2 regions of the Marinobacter sp. M1C genome follow, and region 1 is predicted to be linked to the other one. Evidence: riboswitches for the same ligand, from Rfam matches in the RefSeq annotation. Region 1 holds a riboswitch; the other holds the start of a gene.

Evidence for each region. Region 1 has a riboswitch for cobalamin ahead of MIH19_RS21625 (ribonucleoside-diphosphate reductase subunit alpha). Riboswitches for the same ligand answer to the same signal wherever they lie in the genome.
Region 2: it holds a riboswitch for cobalamin, as region 1 does, so the genes downstream of both, MIH19_RS01350 (TonB-dependent receptor) here and MIH19_RS21625 (ribonucleoside-diphosphate reductase subunit alpha) in region 1, are expected to answer to the same signal.

Annotation. Positions count from the first base shown of each region.
Region 1 is NZ_CP092289.1:4,570,512-4,576,341, forward strand. Features, by position in the region: gene MIH19_RS21625 (ribonucleoside-diphosphate reductase subunit alpha) at 1-2,479, opposite strand, end outside; cobalamin riboswitch at 2,640-2,848, opposite strand; gene MIH19_RS21630 (DUF3047 domain-containing protein) at 2,956-3,699, shown strand; gene MIH19_RS21635 (transporter substrate-binding domain-containing protein) at 3,703-4,539, opposite strand; gene MIH19_RS21640 (FAD-binding and (Fe-S)-binding domain-containing protein) at 4,620-5,830, opposite strand, start outside.
Region 2 is NZ_CP092289.1:293,157-298,986, reverse strand. Features, by position in the region: gene MIH19_RS01360 (iron ABC transporter permease) at 1-230, opposite strand, end outside; gene MIH19_RS01355 (cobalamin-binding protein) at 261-1,082, opposite strand; gene MIH19_RS01350 (TonB-dependent receptor) at 1,187-3,007, opposite strand; cobalamin riboswitch at 3,168-3,378, opposite strand; gene cobD (threonine-phosphate decarboxylase CobD) at 3,407-4,426, opposite strand; gene cbiB (adenosylcobinamide-phosphate synthase CbiB) at 4,426-5,388, opposite strand; gene cobU (bifunctional adenosylcobinamide kinase/adenosylcobinamide-phosphate guanylyltransferase) at 5,388-5,830, opposite strand, start outside.

The DNA.
Region 1 (5,830 bases):
CGATTTGCTGCACACTGCCGTCGTAGTATTTCAGGTCGTTCACCATCACGTTGTCCCACAGGCCTTCGGCCTTTAGGTCACGCACAAGCGAGGGGTTCACCACAGTGAATTCGCCAGACAGGTTCGATTTGACGAACAGGTTCTGGTACGCCGGCTCGATGGATTGCGACACGCCCACGATGTTGGAAATGGTGGCGGTAGGCGCAATGGCCATCACGTTGCTGTTGCGCATGCCGTGCTTGGCAATCAGGTCACGCACTGGCGCCCAGTCCAGGCGGCTGTCGGTGTTTACGCTCAGGTCGCCTTCAAGGCGGGCGGCTTTTAGCAGTTCGATGGAATCGATGGGCAGTATGTTTTGGCTCCACAGGGAACCTTCGTAGCTTTCATAAGCGCCGCGTTCGGCCGCCAGCCGGGCAGAGGCACGAATGGCGAAGTAGCTCAGCTGCTCCATGGCCACATCGGCAAATTCGACCGCTTGCGGGCTGGTATATGACAAGCGCAAAGCGTAGAGCGCGTCTTGGAAGCCCATCAAACCCAGGCCTACCGGGCGGTGTTTCAGGTTGGAATTACGCGCTTGGGGTACGGCGTAAAAGTTGATGTCTATAACGTTATCAAGCATCCGCACGGCGGTGTCCACGGTGCGTTCCAGGCGCTTTACATCCAGCTCGCCGTTACTGATGTGGGCGGCCAGGTTTACTGAACCCAGGTTGCACACGGCGATTTCGTCGGCGCTGGTGTTCAGGGTGATTTCTGTGCACAGGTTAGAGCTGTGTACCACGCCTTTGTGCTGCTGCGGCGAGCGCAGGTTGCAGGGGTCTTTGAAGGTTATCCACGGGTGGCCGGTTTCAAACAGCACGGTCAGCATTTTGCGCCACAGTTGCTTGGCGGGGATGGTTTTGAACAGTTCGATTTTGCCTTCTGCCGCCAAGGCTTCGTAGTGCTGGTAGCGCTCGCGGAAGGCGTTGCCGTATAAATCGTGCAAATCGGGCGCGTCGTTGGGGCTGAACAAGGTCCAGTCGCGATCTTGACGCATGCGCTCGATCAGCAAATCTGGCACCCAGTTGGCGGTGTTCATGTCGTGGGTGCGGCGGCGTTCGTCACCGGTGTTTTTACGCAGTTCCAGAAATTCTTCGATGTCCAGGTGCCAGCTTTCCAGATAAGCACACACCGCGCCTTTGCGCTTGCCGCCTTGGTTTACAGCAACTGCGGTGTCGTTCACCACTTTCAGGAACGGCACTACGCCCTGGCTTTGGCCGTTGGTGCCTTTGATGCGGGAACCCATGGCGCGTACTGGCGTCCAGTCGTTGCCCAGGCCACCGGCCCATTTGGACAACATGGCGTTATCACGAATAGAGCCGTAAATGGCCTCCAGATCATCGCCCACGGTGGTCAGGTAACAGGACGACAGCTGGGAATGACGGGTGCCGCTGTTGAACAATGTGGGGGTGGACGACATATAGTCGAAAGACGACAGCAGTTCATAGAACTCGATGGCGCGGCTGTTGGGATCGTCTTCACGCAGGGCCAAGCCCATCGAAACGCGCATGAAAAACACCTGCGGCAATTCCAGACGGGCTTCTTTCCAGTGCAGGAAGTACCTGTCATATAAGGTTTGCAGGCCCAGAAAGCCAAATTGCAGGTCACGCTCGGGTTTCAATGCAGCGCCCAGGCGCTCCATGTCGAAGGTGGCCATGGCTTCGTCCAGTAATTCGTAACGAATACCGGCGCTGATGAAGGTGCTCAGGGCTTGCGGGTAAACTTCGGCAAGGCTTAAAGATGCGTCGAGTTTTAACGCCGTCACGTTTTCTAGCCGCAGCTGTTCCAGCAGTAGGCGGGCGGTTACGGCGCTGTAGTCCGGTTCGCGCTCTATACGGCCACGGGCAGTCATGACCAAAGCCGACAGAACCTCAGCTTCGTCGATGCCGTTGTACAGGTTGCGTATAGATTCTTCCACCAGGGATTCGGCGTCAATGCCGTCCAGCCCGAAGGCTGCGTTGTCGACCTGCTGTTTCATCAGGCCCAGGTCTAGCGGTACGGTGCGGCCGCCAGCTTGTTTTACGGTCAGGGTTGGGTGGGCTTCCACCGGTTCGTGCAGAGCGCGTTCGCGGGCGTGTTCTTCACGGTACAAAACGTAGGCCCGCGCCACTTTTTGCTCTTCGGCGCGCATCAGGGCCAGTTCTACCTGGTCTTGAATGTCTTCAATGTGAACTTTACCGCCCGCCTTCAGGCGGCGGCTGATGGCCTGCACCACCTGCTCGGTTACGCGGTGAACGGCGTCGTTAATGCGGGCAGAACCTGCCGCCTGGTCGCCTTCCACCGCCAGAAACGCTTTGGTGACGGCAACACTGATTTTTGAAGGGGTAAAATTAACCAGGTTGCCATTGCGCTTGATCACCTGCAGCGATGCCGCGGTGGCGGTGCCTGTCGCGGATGGGGCGGCCTGTAGTTTGTTGGGCAGATCGTTCGATAAGGCAGACATAGCGGGTTATCCTGAATACGCGTTTATTCGTTGTCTTCGCGTACGCAGGCAGTCACAACCGTGGCAACACCTGAAGCTGCCATCGGGCAATAACGCACAACAAGCCATAGCGGCCAACGTGCTGTTACTGAAACTGTTGCTGCTCACCTGTGTCGCGAAGGTGCAGTGATGCGTTCTTGGCAGGTCTTCGGACTTAGGGGCGTGAACGGTGTGTCTGTTCGTTCGGCCTTGTGTGGCGACTTCCCGGCAACTGCCAGTGTCTGTGTGCCACACTTGTTCCCCAATACCGCTGCGCGTCAGTTCCGGAGTCTCACCGGATTCCCGTTACCAGCTATAGTGATGTAAGCGGTCAAAAAATTGCTTTTTTGGTCAAATGGTGATTAAGCGCTGACCAGATTGGTTGCGCGTTAATCACTAAAGCTCACTACATCTGGTATTCAACCAAGAACTCGAACACTATATACGGGAATAGACCCATGAACAAGATACTCTCCATACTCTCGGCATTCTCAATACTGCCGCTATTCATATTCAGCTCAGTCGCACTTTCTCAATCAGAAGAGACAACGCCCCACCTGCCCCGCTTCTCTGAAATGACAAGCATCACCGACGGCTGGGAGCCTCTGGAGTTTCCCAACATAGACCAGCATTCCAGCTATCAACTGTTGGTTGAGGACGGTGTGCAGGTGGTCAAAGCCGACACTGCCGGTGGTGCATCCGGGCTGATTGCACGGTTAAACGTGCAACCTCGGGATTCGTTGATTCTGCGCTGGCGCTGGAAGGTGTCGAATGTATTTGCCAAGGGCGATGCCCGCAGCAAAAACGGTGATGATTACCCGGCGCGCATTTACGTGGCTTTTGAGTTTCAGCCCGACAACGCCGGTTTTTTTGAGCGCGCAAAGCGCAAAGCGGTGGAGGTGGTGTTCGGGGAAGCGCTGCCGGGCAATGCCATTAACTACATTTGGGCGAACCGGCTGCCTATCGGCGAATGGGTGAATAACCCTTACACCGATAAAACCCGAATGTTGGCCGTGAGCAGCGGCGCGGACAAAGCCGGGGATTGGGTGAGCATTGAGCGGGATATTATGGCGGACTACCGCAAAGCCTTTGGTGAAGAACCGCCAGCCATTATCGGCATTGCCATCATGTCGGATTCCGACAACACCGGCGAACAAGCAAGCGCCTGGTATGGCGATATACAACTCATAAAGGCGCCATAACGGTTATAAGTCCGGAAAGCCGACAATTTTAGAACCTGGCCCCAAACGCCGCAACGGTGGCACCTCGCCCTTTTCAGCCAGGCGGATGTAGGCGTCATCAAATTGTTCGCGCAATATTGAAGCTTGCGGACTGCTGAGGGCAAACACCCATACGCCTTTTCGTGATAACAGCTTGGTGGAATGAAGATTCTCGTCGCCAGGCGCCGAAAGCAGTTCCTGCACGGGCCTTCGATAATCCAGCAGATAATCGCCACGGTTGCGCTTGAGCATATCAATTGCGGCGCGGTGGTTTGGCGCTTCGGTCACGGCGATGTCGCTCTGTTTCTCCATCCACGACATCAATCCACCATAGTTATAGCCGCTGACGACAATCACACGCTTGTGTTTAATCTGGTCAAACGTTTTCAGTGTTTCCGTTGTGTTCAGGTGCCAGGCATGCAGCTCCACCGTGACGGGGCTTGCCCAGCTTTCCAGAGTTTCGTACACCACCAAAGGCGTGCCACTGAGAGTCGGCGCCAAGTCCAACCTGCCGTTGCGCAGGTGCAGCAGCATGCGGCTGGGGGGTAGAAATACAAAATTGGGGGCGTAACCCGCTTCAACAACCACTTTGCGGGTGGCTTCGACGAATTCACCTGCTGGCTGGCCCCGACTGTTTTGGTATGTGAATGGCGCAAAGTCGGTGTACCCCACCTGCAAAGTCTGACGAGTTTGCGTTGGATCTGCTGACGCTGATGGCGACGCCAATGCAAAACCAAGCAGGCAGGCCGTACATTCAACCATTAACGCCAGCCCGCGCTTGCGGTGGCCAGGTTTGAACAGTAATGCAAAGGGGCAGTCCATGGCGCTCACCTTGATTCATTGAAACGTCCTTCAAGACTATCAGAGCGCCAAAAAATCTTCACATAGAAGCCTTATATTTTTCAGCCTTGGGCTTGGGCTGGCCGGGTTACCCGGTCTACCAGATACACCAGGCTGTGATAATCGACACCACTGTGACTGCTTAAACCAATTTCACAAGTACGGCTAGTCGATACGCCCTCGGTGCAATGCTGTACCACCGGCTGCAGGGTGCGCAAGGCGTGGTCATTCAGTTCCGGCGTGGTGAAGCCCTTGTCGCCGGCAAAGCCGCAGCAGTGAATATCTTCGGGCACCACAACGTTGGTACTGCATTTACGGGCGATATCAATCAGTGCCTGCCCTTCCCCCAGATGCTGGGCGCTGCAGGTAACGTGTACCGCCACCGATTCGCTCTGCGGCGTAAACGCGAGCCGATCGAACAGATGGCTGCGAATAAACCGCACCGGATCGTAAATATCCAGGCCGTGGTTCTGTTGTTGCAGCAATCGCAGGGTGCAGGGGCTGGTGTCGCAGTAGATCGGGTCGCGGCCGTCGCGGCTGGCACGTTTTACCGCCGCCAGCATTTCGCTGCGCTTACGATCCGCCTGCTGTGGATAACCTTTGGACGCAAACGGCTGGCCGCAGCACAGCGAATCCATGCCTTCCGGGAAAACGACCTCGTAGCCGGCCTTCTCCAACAGCTGCCGGGTTTTTCCCAGCAGCGGCGCCTGTTCGCTGTCAGAACGCGCCGGGCCCATGGCGTGGGACACGCACGCCGGCAAGTACACCACCCGCGGTTTTTCAGTAGCTACCGATGGCTTCGCATGTTCAACCCAGCGCACCGGTTGCGGCATGGCTGGGCTCCAGGACGGAACACGACCACCGCTGAGTTTCTTACTGGCTTCAGTCCAGCGCTGCAGGCGGGGGGCGCCTAACAAACGGTTGGCGGTGTCGGCCGCTGTCAGCATCAGCCGGGTGCCTTTTAGGGCGGTAGCAAAGTGTGCGGCCAGCCAATCAGCGCGGCTATTGTGATGCGCCTTGTCGGCGCGCAGCTCGCGTACCAGATCCCCGGTGTTGATGCCCACGGGGCAACGCTGGGCGCAAAGACCCGTGGCGGCACAGGTGTCTATTCCCTGATATTGATAGGCTTCTTCCAGCTCGCGGGTATCTATACCCGCGCGCTTTTTGGCCTGAATGTCACGCCAGATTACAATGCGCTGACGTGGGCTCAGGCTCAGGCCCTTAGACGGACACACCGGCTCGCAGAAGCCGCATTCAATGCACTTGTCGATAA
Region 2 (5,830 bases), 470 kb from region 1:
AGCAACACTTGCATCAGGGCGCCTGCCACTGCCAACAACCCGCCGGTGCCAAACGCCGCAAGCGTGCGCGGCAACCGCAAATCCAGCAACAGGGTTCGGTGCAGCGTACTGCCTTCGCCCTTAATAACCTGCCACACATCCGCAGGCGAAACCGTCACGCTTCCCAGCGCCAGCGCAAAAGCCATGGATGCCAGAGCCAACAGGCCTAAGCTGACCAAAGCGCGGGTCATCGGTTCAGAACCCGGGCGTTAGGGCCTTGTCTATAATCGTTCACGGGCGTTTTCCAGTTTTTCACAGACTGTTTGTATGGCATCAAGCAACCTCGGCGTAGGCCGGGAAATAGGCGAAGCCGGCACGAAAAGCAGATTGTTTTTTTCCACCGCGGTCAGCCCCGCATATTTCTTCCATTCATCCAACTGGTCGTCGCTGACGCCATCAACGCTGCCGGTAAGAATGGCATCGGGGTCTGCCTGCAACACAACTTCCGCACTGATTCTGGGAATCAGCCGCTGCATATCGCCAAACACATTCACACCGCCACACAACTTCAGCACTTTGCCAATCAGGTGCTTGTTGTTCACGGTCATTAAAGGTTTCTCCCACACCTGGTAAAACACCGGTATGGGTTTAACGCCGGCATACTGCTGCGTTAAAGCGGCAACCCCAACGCGGAAGCGCTCAGCTTCGGCATAACCTTCCAGCTCGGTACCGGCTAGGGTGGAAAGCCGTTCAATAACGTTAGAAACCCCCGCAAAGGTGCGGGGTTCTATAGCAAAAGTGGGCACGCCCAACTCATCAAGCAGCTCGACCTGTGCTGGCGGGTTACCTGTTACCCAGGTAACCACCAGATCAGGATCAAAGGCCAATAAAGCTTCCATGTCGACACGGGTGTGGCTGCCAATCAGAGGGCGTTCAAGGGCCGCCGGGGGATAGTCGCTGTAATTGACTACGGCCATTACTTTGTCACCGGCGCCGGCCGCGAACATCAGCTCTGTGGCGCCAGGCGACAAAGTGATGACGCGCTGGGCGGGGGCTGATAAACAAAGCTCTTTTCCGGTGTCATCCACAGCGCAACGTTGCATCTCACCGGCTGATGTCGGATACGCCAAGATTGCTACTAGAAACCCAAAAGCAAACCTGAAATTCAACCAGTGAGAAACCACGTTTTTACTCCAGTCTTTATGACTTACTGAATATCATAGCGAACGGACAGCATGGCTGTGCGGCCTGCAGAGATGTACTTCACACCGTCAAAACGCTCTGCTGTTGAGTACTCTTTATCAAGCGCGTTAACCAAAGTCAGGCGGGTGCTCCAGTTTGAAGCAAAGCTCCAACCTGCGCGGATATCCAGTGTCCCAAAGCCCGCCAAACGTTCAGTGTTAGCTCCGTCGTCATAGCGATCTCCTTCGACAATCACCGATCCACCAAACTCAAAGTTATTGATGGTTTTATCCAGATCAAATCGAGCCGTTTGCTTCGCGCGGCGTGCCAACTGGTTTTTGGTGTTACGGTCTTCAGGGTCCATGAAGGTTAGTGCAACCGCTGCCCGCCAGCCGTCGTGTTCGTAGCCGCCACCTAACTCCGCTCCGCGAATTCGTGCCTCGTCGACGTTAACACGAGTATCAACGGTGCCAATCTGCCCAGAGCTAATCAGGTTATCAATATCCATTTGATAAACAGCCAGGTCCCAAAACCATACCTGGTAGTTTCCGCTAACGCCCAGTTCATAGCTGTCTGATTTCTCGGGTTCCAGGTCAGGATTGCCCTGGTAGTTAAACGATAATGGCCAGTAGAGGTCATTGAACGTAGGCGCTCTGAACGCCGTACCGTAACTCGCGCGGACACGGTGTGATTGGTCAAAACTGTAACCCAATGCCAAGCCACCCGTTTCGTTGGTGCCGTAGGCTTCGTTGTCATCGCCGCGAAGACTGAGTTGAGCATCAACCGGGCCAAAGTTCAGGCGCAACTGGCTGAATACCGCCGTATTGGTTCTACTGGTTTCTGAATAATTCTGGGAACCGCTGACCTCATCCTGCTGCAGCTCTGCACCCACAACCAGCTCATGGACATTGAACGAGAGGGTATTTTCCCATCTAGCCTGGCGCAATCGCGTGTTATAAATGCTGTCGCCAAAGTCTGTGAACGACTCAGTTTCATCCCGTGATTCGGCAAACTGAATACCCATTCGCCAACTGTCAGTCAGTGGCGTCATCAACCCAAAACCGACAGTGCGGATCAGGTAATCAATATTGCCACCTTCGTACTCGGTGTTGCCCTCAGACTGCAACAACATGATGCTGGCTTCACCGCCGTTATCGAGCGTGTGCACAACCCGGCCAAGGCCGGCGGTATTGCGAAACCCCTTATCTTCACCGTTCTCGATAATGGCCGTGCCGTCACTCTCTTTATGCAAGCCGCTCAAGCTGAAACGCGTGTTGCCAATCGAACCAGAAGCACCTGCACTGGTTTTTTGGGTATCAAAGTTACCTGCACCAGCCTCAACCCAGCCCCGCTGACCCTGTTCCGGGTCCAACGAGAAAGCCTGAACCACACCGCCCATAGCGTCTGCGCCGTAAAGCGAGCTACGCGGGCCACGTACAACTTCCACGCGTTGAATAAGATCTGTCGGAACGTACTGCCAGGAGGCACCGCCGCCCGTTGCAGAGTGCAGCTTTACGCCGTCAATCAGAAGAACGGTACCGGCATTCTGTACACCGCGGGTAAAAACGCTGGTTGATTTGCCAAAGGAGCCGTTACCAACCACGTTGATCCCCGGCTGGCCGCGTAAAAGGTCAGAAAAATCAGCAGGCGCTTTCGAGCGAATCTCTTCTTCGCTGATAACAGTCACCGACGCCAAGCTCTCACCCACAGTTTTAGGGCCCAGCGTAGCAGTAACCACAATCGGATCCAGAGTCGCGCCGGTAGATTCTTGGGCAACCGCAATAGAAAGAGGACTTAATGCAAAAGGCACCAACAGACTGCTGGCAACAAACCGGAAAGCTTTCATGAAACGCACTCGTAGACACACCACGCGCACCCGCATGGTTAGTTTTTTGGTGCTGCAAAGAGGCGCAAAAGCAGGCCGCAAGTGAAGCGGGCGCCTTACAAAAGGTGGGGAAATGCCGTGAAACAGGGTCGGTGTTTACCCACCGCAACTGCCCTCCGCAGCGTTCGGTGTGTTGACAGGCCGGTCTCCGGACTTGTGAGCTGTATTGCTGAACGGCACAAGCCTTCCCATGCGTTTGCACAGTGGCACCTTTCTTAGCCGTTCACTCACTTACCGTTGCGGGGGCAGTGCCGGACTTTAACCGGCTTCCCGTTTCACTGTTGTGGCGATGATGATAACGCCAAAACAACACCTGAAAACGACGGCAAGGCTAACAACGCGTTAATCTCTGGTCAATGATTAATCACGGGAGGCGCTCGCCAACGCCTTTTCCAGACGGCGCCATTGACTCTCGTCTGACGCCAAGCCGAAGCGCACCATACCGGGCTGTTCGAATACTCTTACCAGCACGCCTTGCGCGGCGAGGCAGTCCGCCAGTGCGGTTGGGGCATCGGTGCGAACAGTATGGAACAAAGCGCTTCCGCCCATCGGGTTCAGTCCGGCTGAATGCACTATTTCTCTTAGCCTTTGAGCGCTACTCTGCAAGCGGACACAGGTATTTTGCTGCCAGTTTAAATCCAACAGCGCCTTTGCCATCACATAGCGCGCAGGACCATTCACCGCCCATGGCCCCAGCTTTTCCGTCAGCCTGTCCACAAGATTCTTATCGGCAAGCACGAAGCCGGCGCGTATCCCGGCCAAACCAAAGAACTTCCCCAGCGAGCGCAGAACAACCAAGCCCGGCCGGCCGCTCTGGCAGGCCAGGCTAAAAGCGGGCGTGGGGTCCATAAACGCTTCGTCCACCACCAGCCAGCCACCGCGTTTTTGCAAACGCTTATGCCAGCGCAACAGCGTAGAGGGAGAAATGACGGCACCCGTGGGGTTGTTAGGGTTGATCCACACCAGCACGTCAAGCTGATCCAGCCAGCGATCGTCACAACCCGAGGCGCCGCCCTTGACCTGTTCACGTCCTATTGGAACCATTTTGTGACCAGCAGAACGCCAGTGGTGCCCATGTTCTTGATAGCCGGGTACCGGAACACCTACACGGCAGGGTTTGCGTAATTTGGGCAGTGCCATAATGGCCGCTTGGCTGCCGGCAACCGGCACACAACCAGCAGCCAAGGGTGCGCCTGACCAATGACGAATAATCTCTTCCAGGCCGTCGTCGTCTTCTGGCAGGCGCTGCCACACATCTGCCGGCAACTCCGGCACCGGCCACCCCAACGGGTTGATGCCGGTCGATAAATCCAGCCACTGTTCGCGCGGAATGCCCCAGCGCTTTACCGCGTTATTCAGCCGCCCGCCGTGCTGTAGCATCACGACCCCGCCACCGCGACAACAAGGCCGGTTATGGCGAATATAACAGCCAACCAAAGCCAGGTGCCGTGGCGTACCAGTGCAATAGCCGCCTGGATACTGTTGGCACTGGCCGGGCTGGTGCCGCCAAGATACGGGCGCTGTTTTACACCTTGCGCATAGGGCGACGGGCCACCGAGTTGCACATTTAAAGCACCCGCGCCGGCCGCCATCACCGGGCCAGCATTGGGGCTGTCCCATTGGGGCGCCTGCCGGCGCCAGCAGTACCAGGCCAGCTTGCGATTGCCTAACAGCGTGTAGGTTAATGCCGTAAGCCGCGCAGGCACCCAGCCCATTACGTCGTCCAGCCGGGCAGCGGCACGGCCAAAGTATAGAAACTGCGGGTTGCGATAACCCCACATGGCGTCCAACGTATTCACAGCACGATGCACAATAACGCCAGGTATACCGCCCACCAAAAACCAGAACAGGCTGGCAAACACAGCATCGGCGCCATTTTCCAGCATGGATTCGGTGGCCGCGGCCGCCACGCCTTGCTCATCCAGCGCGCTGGCCTGGCGGCTGACAATGCGGCTGACCTGTCCCCTTGCCGCATCCAGTTCGCCTCTTTGCAGCGGCTGGGCCACGGCCAGACCATGCTCTGCCAAGCCCCGGAGGGAAAGCGCGAAGTACAATGCAGCAGCCTGGGCCAGCAGCAACCAAAAGCCCGTGAGCACAGCAGACAACCAGATCGCCAAAAACAGCAGAGGCAGCACAAGCGCACACAGGGCTAAAGCACCCAGAATAAGGCTACGCCAGGCATTTCGTGGCGCGCTGTTAAGCAGACGTTCCAAAACGCTGGCCAGATTACCAAAGCCTGCCAGTGGGTGCAGTCGGCGGGGTTCACCCAACAATTGATCAAGGATGAGGCCAAGCAGGCAAACCAAAAAAGGCGCAAGAAAGGGAGTGAAAACAGGAGCCATTACGATTTTAAGGTCATCGGCAAACCGGCGACGCTCATCATCACCGTGTCGCAGTGTTCGGCCAAGGCCTGATTCAACCAGCCCAGTTCGTCGCCAAAGCGTCGGGTGAGTGGGTCCATGCCAATAATGCCCAGCCCCACTTCGTTGCTGACAATAATCAGCTTACCCGGGTACTGGACCAGCTGTGTTAAAAACTCTTCCCGCTCCCACGCAAAAACGGTCTCGCCGGCGTGCAGCAGATTACTCACCCACAGGCTCATGCAATCCACCAGAATGCACGGCGCTTTTTGGCCTGCGCGGGCATGGAGGGCAAGCACTGAGGCCAGGGCCAAGGGCTCTTCACTTAAGCCCCAGTTAGCAGGCCTTTGGCGCTGATGGCGGTCAATACGCCTGCGCATTTCATCGTCGCCGGCGGTTGCGGTGGCGAGGTACACCACCTCGC